One region of the Cobetia sp. 1AS1 genome, then DNA from elsewhere that is predicted to be linked to it. Evidence: riboswitches for the same ligand, from Rfam matches in the RefSeq annotation. Region 1 holds a riboswitch; the other holds the start of a gene.

Evidence for each region. A riboswitch is a leader RNA that binds a small molecule or an ion and turns the genes downstream of it on or off. The one in region 1 is predicted to bind thiamine pyrophosphate.
Region 2: another riboswitch for thiamine pyrophosphate. It lies ahead of QD280_RS01985 (ABC transporter ATP-binding protein); the one in region 1 lies ahead of thiC (phosphomethylpyrimidine synthase ThiC).

The regions. Positions count from the first base shown of each region.
Region 1 covers NZ_JARWKU010000010.1:118,528-126,364, reverse strand. Annotated here, with positions in the region: gene QD280_RS15035 (PQQ-dependent sugar dehydrogenase) at 1-593, shown strand, start outside; gene QD280_RS15030 (TIGR04283 family arsenosugar biosynthesis glycosyltransferase) at 1,088-1,834, shown strand; gene QD280_RS15025 (TIGR04282 family arsenosugar biosynthesis glycosyltransferase) at 1,851-2,552, shown strand; TPP riboswitch at 2,688-2,814, shown strand; gene tenA (thiaminase II) at 2,961-3,620, shown strand; TPP riboswitch at 3,781-3,921, shown strand; gene thiC (phosphomethylpyrimidine synthase ThiC) at 4,048-6,057, shown strand; gene QD280_RS15010 (peptidylprolyl isomerase) at 6,187-6,465, opposite strand; gene QD280_RS15005 (hypothetical protein) at 6,553-7,059, opposite strand; gene QD280_RS15000 (phasin family protein) at 7,380-7,748, opposite strand.
Region 2 covers NZ_JARWKU010000001.1:451,136-458,972, forward strand. Annotated here, with positions in the region: gene QD280_RS01965 (alpha/beta fold hydrolase) at 1-543, shown strand, start outside; gene QD280_RS01970 (MFS transporter) at 540-1,808, shown strand; gene QD280_RS01975 (ABC transporter substrate-binding protein) at 1,945-3,249, opposite strand; gene QD280_RS01980 (ABC transporter permease) at 3,432-4,199, opposite strand; gene QD280_RS01985 (ABC transporter ATP-binding protein) at 4,196-4,948, opposite strand; TPP riboswitch at 5,007-5,120, opposite strand; gene QD280_RS01990 (hypothetical protein) at 5,273-6,238, shown strand; gene QD280_RS01995 (potassium/proton antiporter) at 6,376-7,837, shown strand, end outside.

The DNA of each region.
Region 1 (7,837 bases):
GGCTGCGCAACCCGGTAGGCCTCGCCTGGCAGCCAGGTAGGGAAGATGAGCCGCGTCTGCTGGCCACCAACAACGGCCCCGACCACTGGGGCTATGAACATCCTCGCGAGCTGGTGGTTGCTGCCCGCGAAGGCAGCTTCCATGGCATGCCCTGGTATCAGTGGGTCGATGGCCGCTGGCAGGCGGATGATTGCATCACGAGCGATTCACCGCGTGAGCGTGACGAGATTGCGCCGCCGCTGGCCGAGATCCCCGCTCGCAGTGCGCCGATGGGAATCGCGGTGGTACCGCCAGAGCATCCATTGGCGGCAGACATGGATGTCGTGGTGGCAGTCCACGGCAGCTGGGGCACGGCGCCCTCCGGCAACGCGGCGGGTGACCCGGCCAGCCGCCGTGAGCCTCGCTTGCTGGGCCTCAAGCTGGCGACGCCAGACACTGAAGCACGCCTGGTGCCGGTACTGACCGGTCTGCAGGACAGCAGCAGCGGTCAGCGCTGGATTCGCCCGCTCGATGTCCTGTTCGGCCCTGATGGCAGCCTGTACTTCACCTCGGATAGCGGCGCGGCTGGCCTCTATCGCCTCACCTTCGATTGATGACCTCACCTTCAGCAGAACGGGCTTTTGAGAAGCGAGGCCCTGGCCCTTATTCACGCGCTCTCTCCAAGTCCTCTCTCCAAGCCCTCTTCTCCAAGCCCTCTCTTCAGGCTCTCTTTCCGGGAGCTGTCTGGCAGAGGGCCTATGGAGAGGGCCTATAAATAGGGCCGATGAATGCAGCGCTTGCCTGCTACAGATTCTGAAAACCTGCCTGGCATGCCCCGCCTGCGAATTACAGAAATGTAGTCCTGTGCCCTCGCATGCACCCAATGGCCAGCTAGGCATTGTGTGGCCATGGAGCGACACTGGGTCGACGCCAAGCGTTTAATGAGCGATGACGCGTTGAGAGAGCGTCTCTCGCTCGTGCATCCAGCCTACGAACTCCTGCGTATGATCCAACGAATACGCCATCGTCGGAGCCTGCCGCCATGAACCAGCAGCCACCCCCAGCATCACGGACGCCCGCCAACCGGGACTCCCTGTCGAGCACATGCATGCACCTGACGCGCGCTCCCTGGCTGAGCATCGTGATGCCGGTGCATGACGAGGCAGCCGACATCGTGCAAACCCTGATTGCCCTGAGTCGCCTGCGCGCGGGGGGTGACTGTGAAGTGATCGTGGTGGATGGTGGCTCTACGGATGGCACCCCCTCACTGGCCCGACCGCTGTGTGATGTCGTGCTGAACAGTGAGCCGGGCCGGGCACGCCAGATGAATGCCGGAGCCGCACGTGCACGCGGAGAATGGCTGCTGTTTCTGCATGCCGATACCGACTTGCCCGACAATGCGCTGGCATTGCTCAAGGAGGCCGTCACGACGCATCGCCGCAGCGACTGGGGCCGCTTCGATGTCAGCATCAAGGGCGAGTCGCCGTGGTTACCGATGATCGCTGCCATGATGAATCTGCGCTCGCGGCTGACCAGCATCAGCACGGGCGACCAGACCCAGTTCGTGCAGCGCTCGACCTTCGAGGCCATCGGCGGCTTTGCCGACATGCCACTGATGGAAGATATCTGGCTGAGTGCCCAGCTCAAGCATCTGACCCCGCCAATGAACCTGACGGCGCGTGTCACGACCAGCGGTCGACGCTGGGAGACCCACGGCGTCTGGCGCACCATCGTCAAGATGTGGGGACTGCGGCTGGCGGCCTGGTGTGGCGTCTCCCCTGCACGCCTGGCACGCCTTTACGGCTATCGCGCCGCGGCGCAGGCCTGTGAGCAGCGCGGCATGCCCCATGCGTGATACGGCGTTGCCTACCTTGCCCACAGCTGATGCCGCGTCAGAGGTGCGCCCGACTCTCATCATCTTCGGTCGCCTGCCCATCGCCGGCCACTGCAAGACACGCCTGATCCCCGCACTCGGCCCCGAGGGCGCAGCTCGACTCTACGCGCGGATGCTGAGCCATATCGTTGACCACGCCTGCGCCGCGCGCCTCGGCAAGGTCGTGGTGATGCTGACGCCCTCTGCCGAGCCGTCGGGTCAGACACCTGAACAGGCGGCTCTGCGGGCAGCGCTGGAAGCCCGGCTGCGAAGCGTTGTCGATGCCTCTGCCGACCTCACCTTCGAGGCACAGCCGCAGGGGGAGCTCGGTGAGCGAATGTCCCGGGCCATGGCCCGACATCTGCCCGAGGGGCCGGTATTGCTGATGGGCTCCGATCTGCCGGCGCTGGACAGCCAGCGGCTGCGCGAGGCAGCCCATAGACTGCGCACTCACGACGCGGTGCTTCAGCCCACCGACGATGGCGGCTATGGCTTGATCGGCCTCAAGGCGCCCTGCCCGCAAGCCTTCCTGCTACCCCGCTGGAGTCATGCCCATGTCTGCCGGGACACTCTGGAGCTGCTGGCCCGGGCCGGGAAAACGGCCGCTTGCCTGCCGACCAGCTGGGATGTCGATGAGCCGCGTGACCTTGCGCGACTGTCGCGCCACCTGCCGGCACTCATGGCCGACCTTGCCGCTTGAGGCTTTCCATAAACAAGCCCGCTTGAGACTCTTCACAGGTTCGGCATGCCTCCCAAAGTCGTATGCATTTTTGCTCACACTGCCCTTCTTCTGCGCCTCAGGGCTGTTACACTCGCTGCATCGTGACTCATATGTCACAGCTTGACGGGGTGCCGGTAAGACCGGCTGAGATGTCATGCGCAGGCGATGTTCTTGCGTGAATGACGATCCCGCCGAACCTGATCCGGCTAGTACCGGCGTAGGGATCAAGCGCGAAGCGATGCCACTCGATATCGTCACCACTTTCTCACGGTGACTGTCGGCACCTCCCCCGCTTTTCCCCTGCTCCTGTTCCGGTACTGGCCACGCTTGCGCCAGAGACCTGTCGCCCCATCACGGGTCGTCAGCACGCTCACCGAGGGATGCGTCATGCCTAGTTTCAACGACCTGACCAGTGCCTGCGCCGAGGAATGGCGTGACTATCTCGAGCACGACTTCGTTCGCCAGCTGGGCGAAGGTCGTCTGCCGGAGGAGTCCTTCCGCCATTACCTGCAGCAGGACTACCTGTTCCTGATCCACTTCGCGCGCGCCTGGGCGCTGGCCGCCTACAAGAGCCGCACCCTCGCGGAGCTGCGTCAGGCCACGGCCAGTCTCGACACCATCCTCAATACCGAGCTCGATCTGCATATCGGCTACTGCAGCGAGTGGGGCATCAGCGAGGATGACCTGAGCGAGCTGCCGGAATCCCGCGCCACCCTGGCCTATACCCGTTACGTGCTCGATTGCGGCCAGCGCGGCGACCTGCTCGATCTGCACGTGGCGCTCGCGCCCTGCCTGATCGGCTACGGCGAGATCGCCGAGTGGCTGCTCGATCAGGACACCACCGAGATCGAGAACAATCCATACGCGGACTGGATCGCGATGTACTCCAGCGATGACTTCAAGGAAGCCGTCGAAGCCGAACGTGAATGGCTGGATGCGCGTCTCTCGGAGGTCTCGGAGCGTCGACTGGGTGAACTGGTCGATGTCTTCCGGGACGCCACGCGACTCGAGATCGACTTCTGGCAGATGGGCCTCGATCGCGCTTGAGGCATGACGGACTGACGTCCCGGCGCTCGCCATGAGCCGCTCGGGATGACGCCATCCCCCATGGATGGCACGACTGACAGGCCAACAGAGCCTGGATGCGAGAATACTCCCCGAGGCAAGCCTGACGCTTCGGGCAACACCCTCTCGCATTGAAATCTGAACACGCTTGACGGGGTGCCGGTGGAACCGGCTGAGATCCTGCATGCATGCTTCGCCGCCCTGACGTGCGAGCTTGCCAGCAAGGGGTCCCGTGGAACCTGAACCGGTTAGGACCGGCGTAGGAATCAAGCTGATGGCCAGCCGCTGCGCGCGGCCGCCTCGCTCCCGGGCCACCTGCTGGCAAGGAGTCGGCGACGACCATCCTCTCCCTGCGCACGGTCTTCCCATGATGACGTCAGCCGTGACGTCGCCCTTTGAGGAGACCTGCATGAGCACTGCCCCGACGACACAAGACCCGCAAGCCACCAACGCCGCCGAGTCACCGCTCGCCTCGCAGCCTGAGGCTGCCCCCAAGGCGCGCGCGCGCGCCGGTCGCAAGGATGGCAGCCGCCACCTCGCCAGCGAAGCACAGGTCGACGCCGCAGCCATCGCGCCGCTGAGCGGCTCGCGCAAGATCTATATCGAAGGCTCTCGCCCGGACATCCGCGTGCCCATGCGCGAGATCGGCTGCTCGCCGACCCAGACCTCCAGCGGCCTGGAAGAGAACCCGCCGATCGTCGTCTACGATACCTCCGGCCCCTACACCGATCCGGCGGTCGAGATCGACATCCGCCGGGGCCTGGCGCCGCTGCGCGAGAAGTGGATCGAGGAGCGCGGTGATACCGAACAGCTCAATCAGCTGAGCAGTGAATATGGCCGCGTGCGCCAGGCCGACCTGCGCCTGTCGTCCCTGCGCTTCGAGCTGGACCACCGCCCGCGTCGCGCCCTGCCGGGCAAGAATGTCACCCAGCTGCACTATGCGCGTCAGGGCATCATCACCCCCGAGATGGAATACATCGCGATTCGCGAGAATCAGCGTCGTATCGCGCTGCGTGAGGAATATCAGGGCAGCGAAGCCGTCGAGAGCATTCTGGGCCACCAGCACCCGGGCCACAGCTTCGGCGCCAACCTGCCCGACGAGATCACCGCCGAATTCGTGCGTGAGGAAGTCGCCCGCGGCCGCGCCATCATTCCCGCCAACATCAATCACCCGGAAAGCGAGCCGATGATCATCGGCCGCAACTTCCTGGTGAAGGTCAACGGCAACCTGGGCAACTCGGCGGTCACCTCCTCCATCGAGGAAGAGGTCGACAAGATGACCTGGGCGATCCGTTGGGGTTCCGACACCGTGATGGATCTCTCGACCGGCGCCAACATCCACGAGACCCGTGAATGGATTCTGCGCAATTCTCCCGTGCCCATCGGCACGGTGCCGATCTATCAGGCGCTGGAGAAGGTCGATGGCGTGGCCGAGAACCTCGATTGGGAGATCTTCCGCGACACGCTGATCGAGCAGGCCGAGCAAGGCGTCGACTACTTCACCATCCACGCCGGCGTCCTGCTGCGCTATGTGCCGCTGACCGCCAGCCGCGTGACCGGCATCGTCTCGCGCGGCGGCTCGATCATGGCCAAGTGGTGTCTGGCGCATCACGAGGAAAGCTTCCTCTATCGCCACTTCGAGGACATCTGCGAGATCTGCAAGGCCTACGACATCAGCCTGTCACTGGGCGATGGCCTGCGCCCGGGCTCGGTGGCCGATGCCAATGACGCCGCCCAGTTCGGTGAGCTCGAGACGCTCGGCGAGCTGACGAAGATCGCCTGGCAGCACGATGTCCAGGTCATGATCGAGGGCCCGGGTCACGTGCCGATGCACCTGATCAAGGAGAACATGGACAAGCAGCTCAGCGAATGTGACGAGGCGCCCTTCTACACCCTCGGCCCGCTGACCACCGACATCGCCCCGGGCTACGACCACATCACCTCCGGCATCGGCGCCGCGATGATCGGCTGGTTCGGCTGCGCCATGCTCTGCTACGTGACCCCCAAGGAGCACCTGGGCCTGCCCAACAAGGACGACGTCAAGACCGGCATCATCACCTACAAGATCGCCGCGCATGCCGCCGATCTGGCCAAGGGCCACCCGGGCGCGCAACGCCGTGACAATGCGCTCTCCAAGGCGCGCTTCGAGTTCCGCTGGGAAGACCAGTTCAATCTGGGCCTGGACCCGGACACCGCGCGCAGCTTCCACGACGAGACGCTGCCCAAGGACTCGGCCAAGGTCGCCCACTTCTGCTCCATGTGCGGGCCGAAGTTCTGCTCGATGAAGATCACCCAGGAAGTGCGCGATTACGCCAATGAGCATGGTCTGACCGGCGATGCCGACAGCGTGATGGCCGGCATGCAGGAGCAGGCCGACAAGTTCAAGCGTGAAGGCAGCCAGCTCTATCAGGAGGTCTAGCCAAGCGCCTGACACACAGGAAGGCTGACTTTCCGAGCGACACAAAAAACGCCCCGACCAGTGATGGTCGGGGCGTTTTCGTCACATCCTGCCAGGGGCTCATGACATCTCATGAGCGTGACAGAAGGCTCACGTGCGGCTGGTGACTTCCAGCAAGTGATAACCGAACTGGGTCTTCACCGGGCCCTGCACGGTGTTGATCGGGGCGCTGAACACGACTTCGTCGAATTCCTTGACCATCATGCCCGGGCCGAAGGCACCCAGGTCGCCGCCACTGCGGCCGGACGGGCAGGAGGAGTGCTCGCGAGCGGCATCAGCGAAATCGCGGCCGTTCTCGATTTCGGTCTTGAGAGCTGCACACTGTTCTTCGCTGGAAACGAGAATATGACGCGCTGTGGCCTGTGCCATGTCTATCACCTGTCACTGATCGAATAAATGCCGCCGGCAATCACCGGCGGCGTGGCAGGTCATTGTGGCCCAAGGCAGAGCTCGCCGCTAGCGTCCTGCACAGACCCGCCGCTGATACTGGATGGCATCGAGATCATTGCTGCCGAGCAGTGCCGCCGTGGCAGCGTTGCATTCCGCCTCGGCCAAGTCATCGGCAGCGGAGGTTTCCGCCCACTGGATGTTGCCGACACTGGGCCGGTAACTGACCGCGGCATTGCATGCCATACGCCGCGTACTGTGGTAACGCTGCGAAGGCAGAGTCGGAGGGTTGCTGGTCATTTCCCGGCACGTCGAGGCAAACATCTCGCTGGCTGCCTGACTGCAACGGGTATGGGCCATGGCATTCTGGCGCTTGTTGGCACACACCGAGTCATTGAGAACACGCCAATGCAGGGTATCGAAATCGATCACCTGCCCTTGATAGCGGGTCTCGACATGCTCGCGCTGAAGCCCTGCTGTCGTCGTCAGATGCGAGGCGACACCCTCACCGAATTGCCCACTCAAGCCCGAGACCGCATCCATTAACGCTGCCAATGCCGCACTGACAGAATTCATCACACACTCCTTGTGTTGATACCTCCCGGCATATGCCGCCGGGGAGCCTTGCTCGATCATCCATGACCGTCACTTGCGGTGACATGACCTGATAGCGCTGCCTCATGACGAGACTGATAACGCCGACTGATAGCGCCGGCGCACTCCCTGCGACATTACCCGTACACCGTCATCATTGCCTTAACGCTCAAGGGGATGATGCCAACGCTTCCCTCTCCAGCAACGAGTAATCAGATTCAGTACCCCAGACACGCGAACGCCCACCCGGAAGACCGGATGGGCGTTGGGGACGCTCGCCTGAGAGCGTCGGCAGCAGTCGCTTACTTGGCGACTTTCTGCATGGCCTCGGAGGCGGACTTGGCGTTGCTTTCTGCCAGTTCCTGACCTTTCTTGGCGTATTCCTGGTTCAGCTCGACCACTTTCTGGGTGTCGTTCTGCAGCTTCTCGCCCAGAGTCTTGACGGTTTCCTGCTGCTCCTTGACGAAGTTCTTCAGACCTTCGCTGTCCTTGATCTCGAGCATGGAACGCGCCTGGGTCAGGGAAGCATCAGCATAGGACTTGGTCAGTTCCATCTGTGCGCCGATCAGCTTCTCGCTGTAATCGATGCTCAGGGCGCTGAACGCACGCAGCGGAGACAGGAACATATCGTCGAACTGCTGAGCGGACTTCTCGAAGTTGGCATTGAACATGTAGGCACCCTCCAGGGTATTGGCATCACACTGAAATGAACCGGAGCGTTGCTCCGTTCGGTTATCAGGACTGAACCGGGCTGGTGCAC
Region 2 (7,837 bases), on a different contig from region 1:
TGTGACCTGCTGGGCCACTCGATGGGCGGCAAGGTCGCCATGCAGGTCGCGCTCGAGGCGCCCGAGCGTCTGCGCAGCCTGCTGGTCGCCGATATCGCGCCGGTCGCTTATGGCCACGGGCATGACGATATCTTTGCCGCCTTCGAGGCGGTACGTGACGCGCGCCCGGCCTCACGCAAGGAGGCTGATACGGTGATGGCGCAGCATGTCGATACCCCGGCCATTCGCCAGTTCCTCGCCACCAATCTGGTGCGTCTCGACGATGGCGCCATGGGCTGGCGCGTCGGGCTGGACCATATCGCGGCGGGCTACCCGCAGATCGTCGAGGCGCCGCACGGTCAGGGGCCGGTCGAGCTGCCGGCGCTACTGCTGTGGGGCTCGCGCTCCAACTATGTGCAGGCCGAGGGCCTGGCGACGATGCGCGAGCACTTCCCTGCGCTGGAAGACGACTCGCTGGAGGCCGGCCATTGGCTGCACGCCGAGCGTGCCAGCGAGTTCCAGCAGGCGGTGGTGGCGTTCCTTGATCGCGTCGCACGCGCTTGAGTACGCCGAGCCGTCACTCCGAAAATCGTCAGCCGGCCGCGAGCGAGCGGGTCATCCCGCCGGTGACCACCCACGAGCGCCTGGTGGTGGCGCTGGTCACCCTGCTGCAGTTCGCCGTCATCATGGGCTTCACCATGGTGATGGCGCTGGGCCCCGACTTTGCCACCTCGCTGGGCATTCCGCTGGATCACCTTGGCTATATCGTCGGCAGTTATCCGCTGGCCGCCGCGGTGGGCACTCTGCTGTGGACGCGACACGCCGATCGCTTCGACCGGCGCTGGGCGGTGCTGGGCTTCCTGTTCGGCGCGGCGCTCTGTCACCTGATCGCCAGCTTCGCCACCGACTTCGAGACCCTGCTGGCGGCGCGCATGCTGGGGGGCCTGTTCGGCGGTCCGGCGGCGGCGACGGCGCTGGCCATCGTGATCGACGTGGTGCCGGGAGTACGCCGGGGGCGTGCCATGGGCCTGGTGATGGGCGCCTTCTCGGTGGCCTCGGTGCTGGGGCTGCCGTTTGCGCTGTGGCTGTCGCAGGGCTTCGGCTGGCAGGCGCCATTTCGCGCCGTGGCGCTGTTGGCGCTGCTGGTGTGCGGGCTGCTGGCCTGGATACTGCCGCCGATCCGCGGCCATCTCGATAACCCCGAGACGCGTCAGCGCAGCCGCAAGGGCACCACGATCCTGGCCATCCTGGCCCAGCCCGACCATCGGCTGGGGCTGGCGCTGATCGCCACGGCGATGTTCAGCAACTTCCTGGTGATTCCCAACCTGGCAAGCTATCTGCTGTTCAATCTGGGCCTGCCGCGCGAGGATCTCGGTGGGCTCTACATGATCGGTGGCGGCCTGTCGCTGGTCGGCATGCAGCTGACGGGACGGCTGTGTGATCGCTATGGCTGTGTCTGGCCGGGCACCATCACCTGCCTGATGACGGCGCTGGTCGGCTGGGCCTTCCTGCTGCATTCGCCGGGACCGTCGCTGATCTGGATCGGCTTCGGCGCCTACATGCTGTTCTCGTCGGCGCGGCGTGTGACCCAGAATACGCTCAACAGCTTCATTCCCGCCGACCACGAACGGGCAGCCTTCACCAGCACCCAGAGTGCCGTGCAGCATCTGAGTTCTGCCGCCGGCAGCTATGTGGGCGCCGGACTGCTGGTCAGTACCCCGAGCGGCGCGTTGGAGGGCATGCCGCTGCTGGTCGCGGTGCTGATGATCGCGCTGGTGATTCAGCCGCTGCAGATTCTGTGGCTGTCGCGTCGCCTGGCACGCCGCTAGCGCTTGTGGAGTAGGCACAAGACGGCGAGAGCGAGCCGGTCCTGAACCCAAAACGCCCTGTCGGAATCTCCGGCAGGGCGTTTTGCATGGGGCGCGCAAGCGCTCAGCGTTTCAAGAGCTCTGGGCGCTCAACGTCTCAGGGCGCGTTGACGTCGACGGCCAGGTGGCTCAGCGACTGGCGCTTCTTGATCATGCCGCGCTCGAACAGGAAGTCCTCGAAGTCACGGTAGCGGCCGGCATCCAGCGCGGCAGGACGCAGCGCGAAGCGCGGCAGGGTGGCGTACCAGGCTTCCTTGTTGAGCTCGGTAGCCAGTGCCGGATCGGAGTCGCGGAACATCTCCCAGCCCTGGTCCGGGTGATTGATGATCCAGGCGGTGGCTTCGCCGACGGCGGCGAGGAAGCCGGCGTACTGGGCCTGCTTGCGCTCGTAGCTGTCGCTGTTGGCGACGAAGATCAGCTCGTCATAGGTCGGCACGCCTTCTTCCTCGATGTAGAAGGCGCGGCCCTTGACGCCTTCCTGGGCCATCTGGGCCAGCTCGAAGTTGCGGAAGGCGCCGGTGACGGCATCGACCTTGCGCGTCAGCAGGGAAGGCGTCAGCGAGAAGTTGACGTTGGTCAGTGTGATGTCATCCAGCGTCAGGCCGCTGTGCTGCAGCATGGTGGAGAGCAGCACTTCCTCGACACCGCCCACCGAGTAGCCGACCCGCTTGCCCTTGAGGTCGGCGATCGACTGGATGTCGCTGTCGGCGCGCACCACCACCACATTCAGCGGTGTGGCGACCAAGGTGCCGATACGCACCAGCGGCAGGCCCTGATCGATCTGCAGGTGCAGCTGCGGCTGATAGCTGATGGCGATGTCGACGCGCTCGGCGGCGGCCAGCTTGGGCGGCACGCTCGGATCGGCGGGGGCGATCAGCTCGACATCAAGGCCGTGCTTCTTGAACAGGCCCAGCTCCTGCGCCAGCACCAGCGGGGCGTGGCCGGGGTTGGTGTACCAGTCGAGCATGACCTTGAACTGCGTCAATGGCTGCTCGGCGGTGGCAGCATCCTTGGTAGCGTCATTGTCGGCGCCCTTCGAGTCAGCATCAGCGCTCTGTTCGTCGCTGGCGGCTGGCGGGGCATCCGCGGACGGTTCAGTACCGTTCTTCGCCTGTTCGGCGGCGCCGGCGGTCGCTTCCACGGCTTCCTGGCTTGCCACCGGCGCGGAGGCGGCCGAGTCGCCGTTCACTCCGACCTCGGCCTGCTGAGCGACGATTTCCGGCGCTGACTGGGTGCTGGTGGCGGGTTCTGCCTCGGCAGCGTGGGCCGACATGGCGGTGGCTGGCAGGCTGCTCAGGCACAGCGTGGTCAGCAGGGTGGCGAAGGCGGTGGACAGCAGCGAGGCACGCGGTGAACGTGTCGGCTGCGCTTTGCGCCGTGGCGCCGATGACGAAAGAGACATGGCGGAGTTCCTTGTGATCACAGGGTAGTGGTGCTGCCGTTCGTGGGCGGCAGTCGTCAGGCTCATGCAATTTGTGTCGAGCGTCGTTGCGTCTTTCGGTAACGCGGTCATGCGGTCATGCGGTCATGCAGTGTCTGCCCGAAGGCCAGTCGTCTTGACCCGGGTGTATCAGCTCAGGCGTGTCAGCCCAGGCGTGTCAGCCGGTCGCGGTGCCAGGGCATCAGGGCGCGCAGCAGCGCATCCAGCGAGAAATAGAGCAGCAGGGAGAAGGCGACCAGCACCAGCAGGGCGGCGAACATCAGGTCGATCTCCATGCGCGCGTTGGCGTTGAGCATCAGATAGCCCAGCCCCTGACTGGCACCGGCCCATTCCCCGATGACGGCGCCGATGGGGGCGGCGGTCGCAGCCATGCGAATGCCGGAGGCCAGTGCCGGCAGCGCGGCGGGCAGCTGGATGTGGATCAGTCGGCGCCATGGGCTGGCGCCCAGGGTATGGGCAAGATCCAGCCAGCCCTGCTGGGTCTGGCGCAGGCCGTCGTAGCCGGTGGAGGCGACCGGGAAATAGATGATCAGCGTCGCCATCACCACCTTGGACAGCATGTCATAGCCGAGCCACAGCACCAGCAGCGGCGCGATCGCGAACAGCGGTATCACCTGACTGATCAGCAGCATCGGCAGCAGCGTGCGGCGCAGGCGGGGAATGAAGGCCAGCGCCAGCGCGGTGGCAAGGCCGAGCAGAATGCCCAGCACCAGCCCGGCCAGTATCTCGCTGATGGTGACGCCAGCGTGATGGGCCAGCAGTGGCGCCTTCTGGATCAGCACCTCGAGCACGGCCTGCGGCGTGGGCAGAATGTAGGGCGGTACGGCGGTGACGGCAATGATCAGCTGCCAAAGCCCCAGCAGGAGCAGCGCGCTGATGACGAGGTGACGCATGGCGTGCAGACGTTTCATGCGGCCTCCTCGCTATCACGCAGGCGGGCGATCAGTTGCGCCTGCGCCGGTGGCAGGGCCGGGTCATCCAGCGGCACCGGGCGTGCGGCGCCAAGCCCCGGCAGGCGTTCCAGCTCGGCGCCGTGGCCCGGGAGGCTCGAGGGGCGCAGCACCAGCAGTTGATCGGCAAGGCGCAATGCCTCCAGCGGGTCATGGGTCACCATCAGGACGGTGCGGCCCCTGAGCAGGCGGCTGGCCAGATCATGCAGCTCCAGACGGGTGATGGCATCCACCGCCGAGAACGGCTCATCCATCATCACGACCGGTGCCTGCTGGTAAAGCGTGCGGGCGAGGGCGACGCGCTGGCGCTGACCGCCGGAGAGGGCGTCCGGCCAGGCCTGCTCACGGCCCTCAAGCCCGACCGCGGCCAGCAGCTCATGGGCAAGCTTGCGATTGCGCGGCCGCCGGCGCAGGTCATCGCCCAGCCACAGGTTGTCGATGACGCGCCGCCACGGCAGCAGCAGGTCCTGCTGCGCCATCCAGGCGACGCGGTCGGTCAGCGGCTGACCGTCATCGGTGGCGAGGTCGAGCTGGTGGAGGTCTGACATCTCAAGGCCGGCCAGCAGGCGCAGCAGCGAACTCTTGCCGCAGCCGGAGCGCCCAAGCAGTGCCGTCCAGCTACCGGCTTCCAGACGCGCGGAAATATCGCGGAACAGCGTGTGGCCGGCGTAATCGATTCGTGCGTTGTTGAGGGTGAGTCCCAGCGACACAGGCAATTCCGTGGTCAGGCGGCGTGCCGGCAGGAGGAAGCAGGTGACGCGCCGTGCAGGGCACGCGTCGGGGATTCCCTCCGCCGGTATCAACCGGATCAGGTTCCAGGGGTTGTCGCGCGACGTATCGCTGCGGCTCTCAGCCCATCCTCGGGCACCCCCATCCAGGCCGACAGTGTAACGTCACTGTCTTGCCGGTGTCTTGTCCGACGCGGGTCAGGTGGGCAGGGCAGAGGTGGCGTGCGAAACGGACTATGCCGATGTGCCACGCCTTGGGTATGCTGAGCATTACTGTAACAAGACGTGTAGCCCAAGGAGATCATCATGCCCGACACACCGGATCTCTCGACCTGTTCCAGTTATCCCGTTCCCCCACGGCGGCCGAGCACGGCTGAGGCCGTGGGCGAGCCGCGTCCCGTGCCCAGGGGCTGGCCCGAGGAGTCACTGACCCGCCGGCTCTCGACCTATCTGGGTCAACCCCTTGAACCGCTGGCGCTCGCCTGGCCGGATAGCGCCAACTGGCTATGGCGCCAGCGTGGCGGCACGCCCGGCCTCATCAAGCTGGCGCGCACCGGCCCAGACCATGACCCCTTCTGGCGCGCCATGCGCGGGGTCTTCGGCGCCGATCGCTGGGCGACCCCGGAGGGCCTGACGCGACTGGCGGGCGCCTTGCCCGCGCGCCTGCCGATTCCGCCGCTGCCCCTGACCTTTCTGGGGCGTCTCGATGGCGCGCCCATCTGGCACCTGCCGTGGTCCAGCGGGCAGCCGAGTGATCTCAGCATCACCTTCTGTGAGCTGCTGGGCGACCAGCTCGGTCGCCTGCATCAGGATACGGTGTCGGGCTTCGGTCAGCCGCTGGCGCAGCCGATGCCGCTATTGCACTGGAATACCCGTGTCACGCGCTTTCTCGCCCATCACCCGCGTTGCGCGGAACTCGGCACGCTGCTCAAGCGCACCTTCCCGGCACCGACTCGCGCGGTGTGGTGTCTGCCGGACATGCGCGCCGATCAATACCTGTGCGCCGCCACCGGCTGGGTATGGAGCGATTGGGAGGCGCTGGTGTGGGCACCGATCGAGTTCGACTGGGCGCTGGTGGAGTTGCTGCTGGAAACGCCGGAGCAGCGTCAGGCCTTCATGAAGGGCTATTCGCGCCATGGGCGCATGATCGATCTCGATGGCCAGCGTGAGCTGTGTCGTGCGCTGTTGTGGGCGATGGAGGCCTTCGGTCCGCGGTCCTATGCTGAGCTTGCGGCAGCCCCGGCCTGGGTCTCGCCGCGCAGCCTGGCGTGAAATCCGCGTGCTGCACACTGCAAGTACATGAAAGGTGTGAAATTTCTCTGCAGCCCCATCGCTGACATGGAATACTGTGGGTGAGTCGTCGTGGACGTCACTCGAGATCTGATGTAGGGCTTGGCGGGGGAGCACTCGTGGTAGAGAACCTGAATTATTATTTCTTGCTGGCAGGCACGCTGATCGCCTTGAGCGTGTTGGCCAGCCGCGTCTCGGCGCGTCTTGGCATGCCGCTGCTACTGCTGTTCCTCGGCCTTGGCATGCTGGCGGGTGAAGATGGCGTGCTGGGCATCCAGTTCGACGACGCCTCATCCGCTTACATGATCGGTAACCTGGCGCTGGCGCTCATTTTGCTCGATGGCGGCCTGCGCACACGGCTGTCCACGTTTCGTGCCGGCCTGAAACCGGCGCTGGTGCTGGCCACCGTCGGGGTCTTCATGACCAGCGGCCTGGTGGGCCTTCTGGCCATGTGGCTGTTTGACCTCACCCTGATCGAAGGCCTGCTGGTCGGGGCCATCGTCGGCTCCACCGATGCCGCGGCGGTCTTCTCGCTGCTGGGCGGCCAGGGTGTCCACCTCAATGAGCGTGTCGGTGCGACGCTGGAAATCGAGTCCGGCACCAACGACCCGATGGCGATCTTCCTGACCATCACGCTGGCCGAGATCCTGACCGGTCAGCTCTCCGGTGTCGCGTCGGGCATCATGAGCTTCCTGCTGCAGTTCGGTGTCGGCGCCGCCATGGGCATCGCCGGCGGCTGGCTGATCGCCCGCCTGATGCGCTATCTGGACCTCGCGCCCGGCCTCTATTCGCTGCTGGCGCTGGCGCTGGGCTTGAGCCTGTTCGCCACCACCAACGAGATGGGCGGCAGCGGTTTCCTCGCCATCTATCTGTGCGGCCTGATGATCGGCAATCACCCCGGCCGGCATCTGGAGCACATCCTGCCGGTGCATGATGGTCTGGCGCATCTCTCGCAGATCGTGCTGTTCCTGATGCTGGGCCTTTTGGTCTCGCCCTCGACCATGCTGCAGTTCGCGCTGCCGGCCGCCATCCTCAGCGTGGCGTTGATTCTGGTGGTGCGCCCGCTGGCGGTCATCCTGTGTCTCAAGCCGTTCTTCCGCTTCCGCTGGCGTGAGTTGTGGTTCATCAGCTGGGTCGGATTGCGAGGGGCGGTGCCGATCGTGCTGGCGATCTTCCCGGTGATCACCGGGGTCGAGAATGCCGGTCTCTACTTCAATGTCGCCTTCTTCGTGGTCATCATCTCGCTGCTGGTGCAGGGCTCGTCGCTGGCGCCGATGGCGCGCAAGCTGAGGGTGGTGGTGCCACCGGGCGCACAGCCCAGTCGCCGCAACCTGCTCGGCATCATGCCGGTCAATGACTATGAGATGCTGGTCTATCGCGTCGACAACACGGCGCTGGAAGGCGTGGCGCTGCGCATGTTGCGCTTCCCGTCGGGGGCCAAGGTAGGGGCGCTGTTCCGCAACAAGGTGTTGATCCACCCCAAGGGCAGCACCTGCCTGCATCAGCAGGATGTGCTGTGCGTGGTGGGGCGCTCGTGTGATGTGCCGAGCCTCAATCGCATGTTCAACGGCGAGAGTCTGC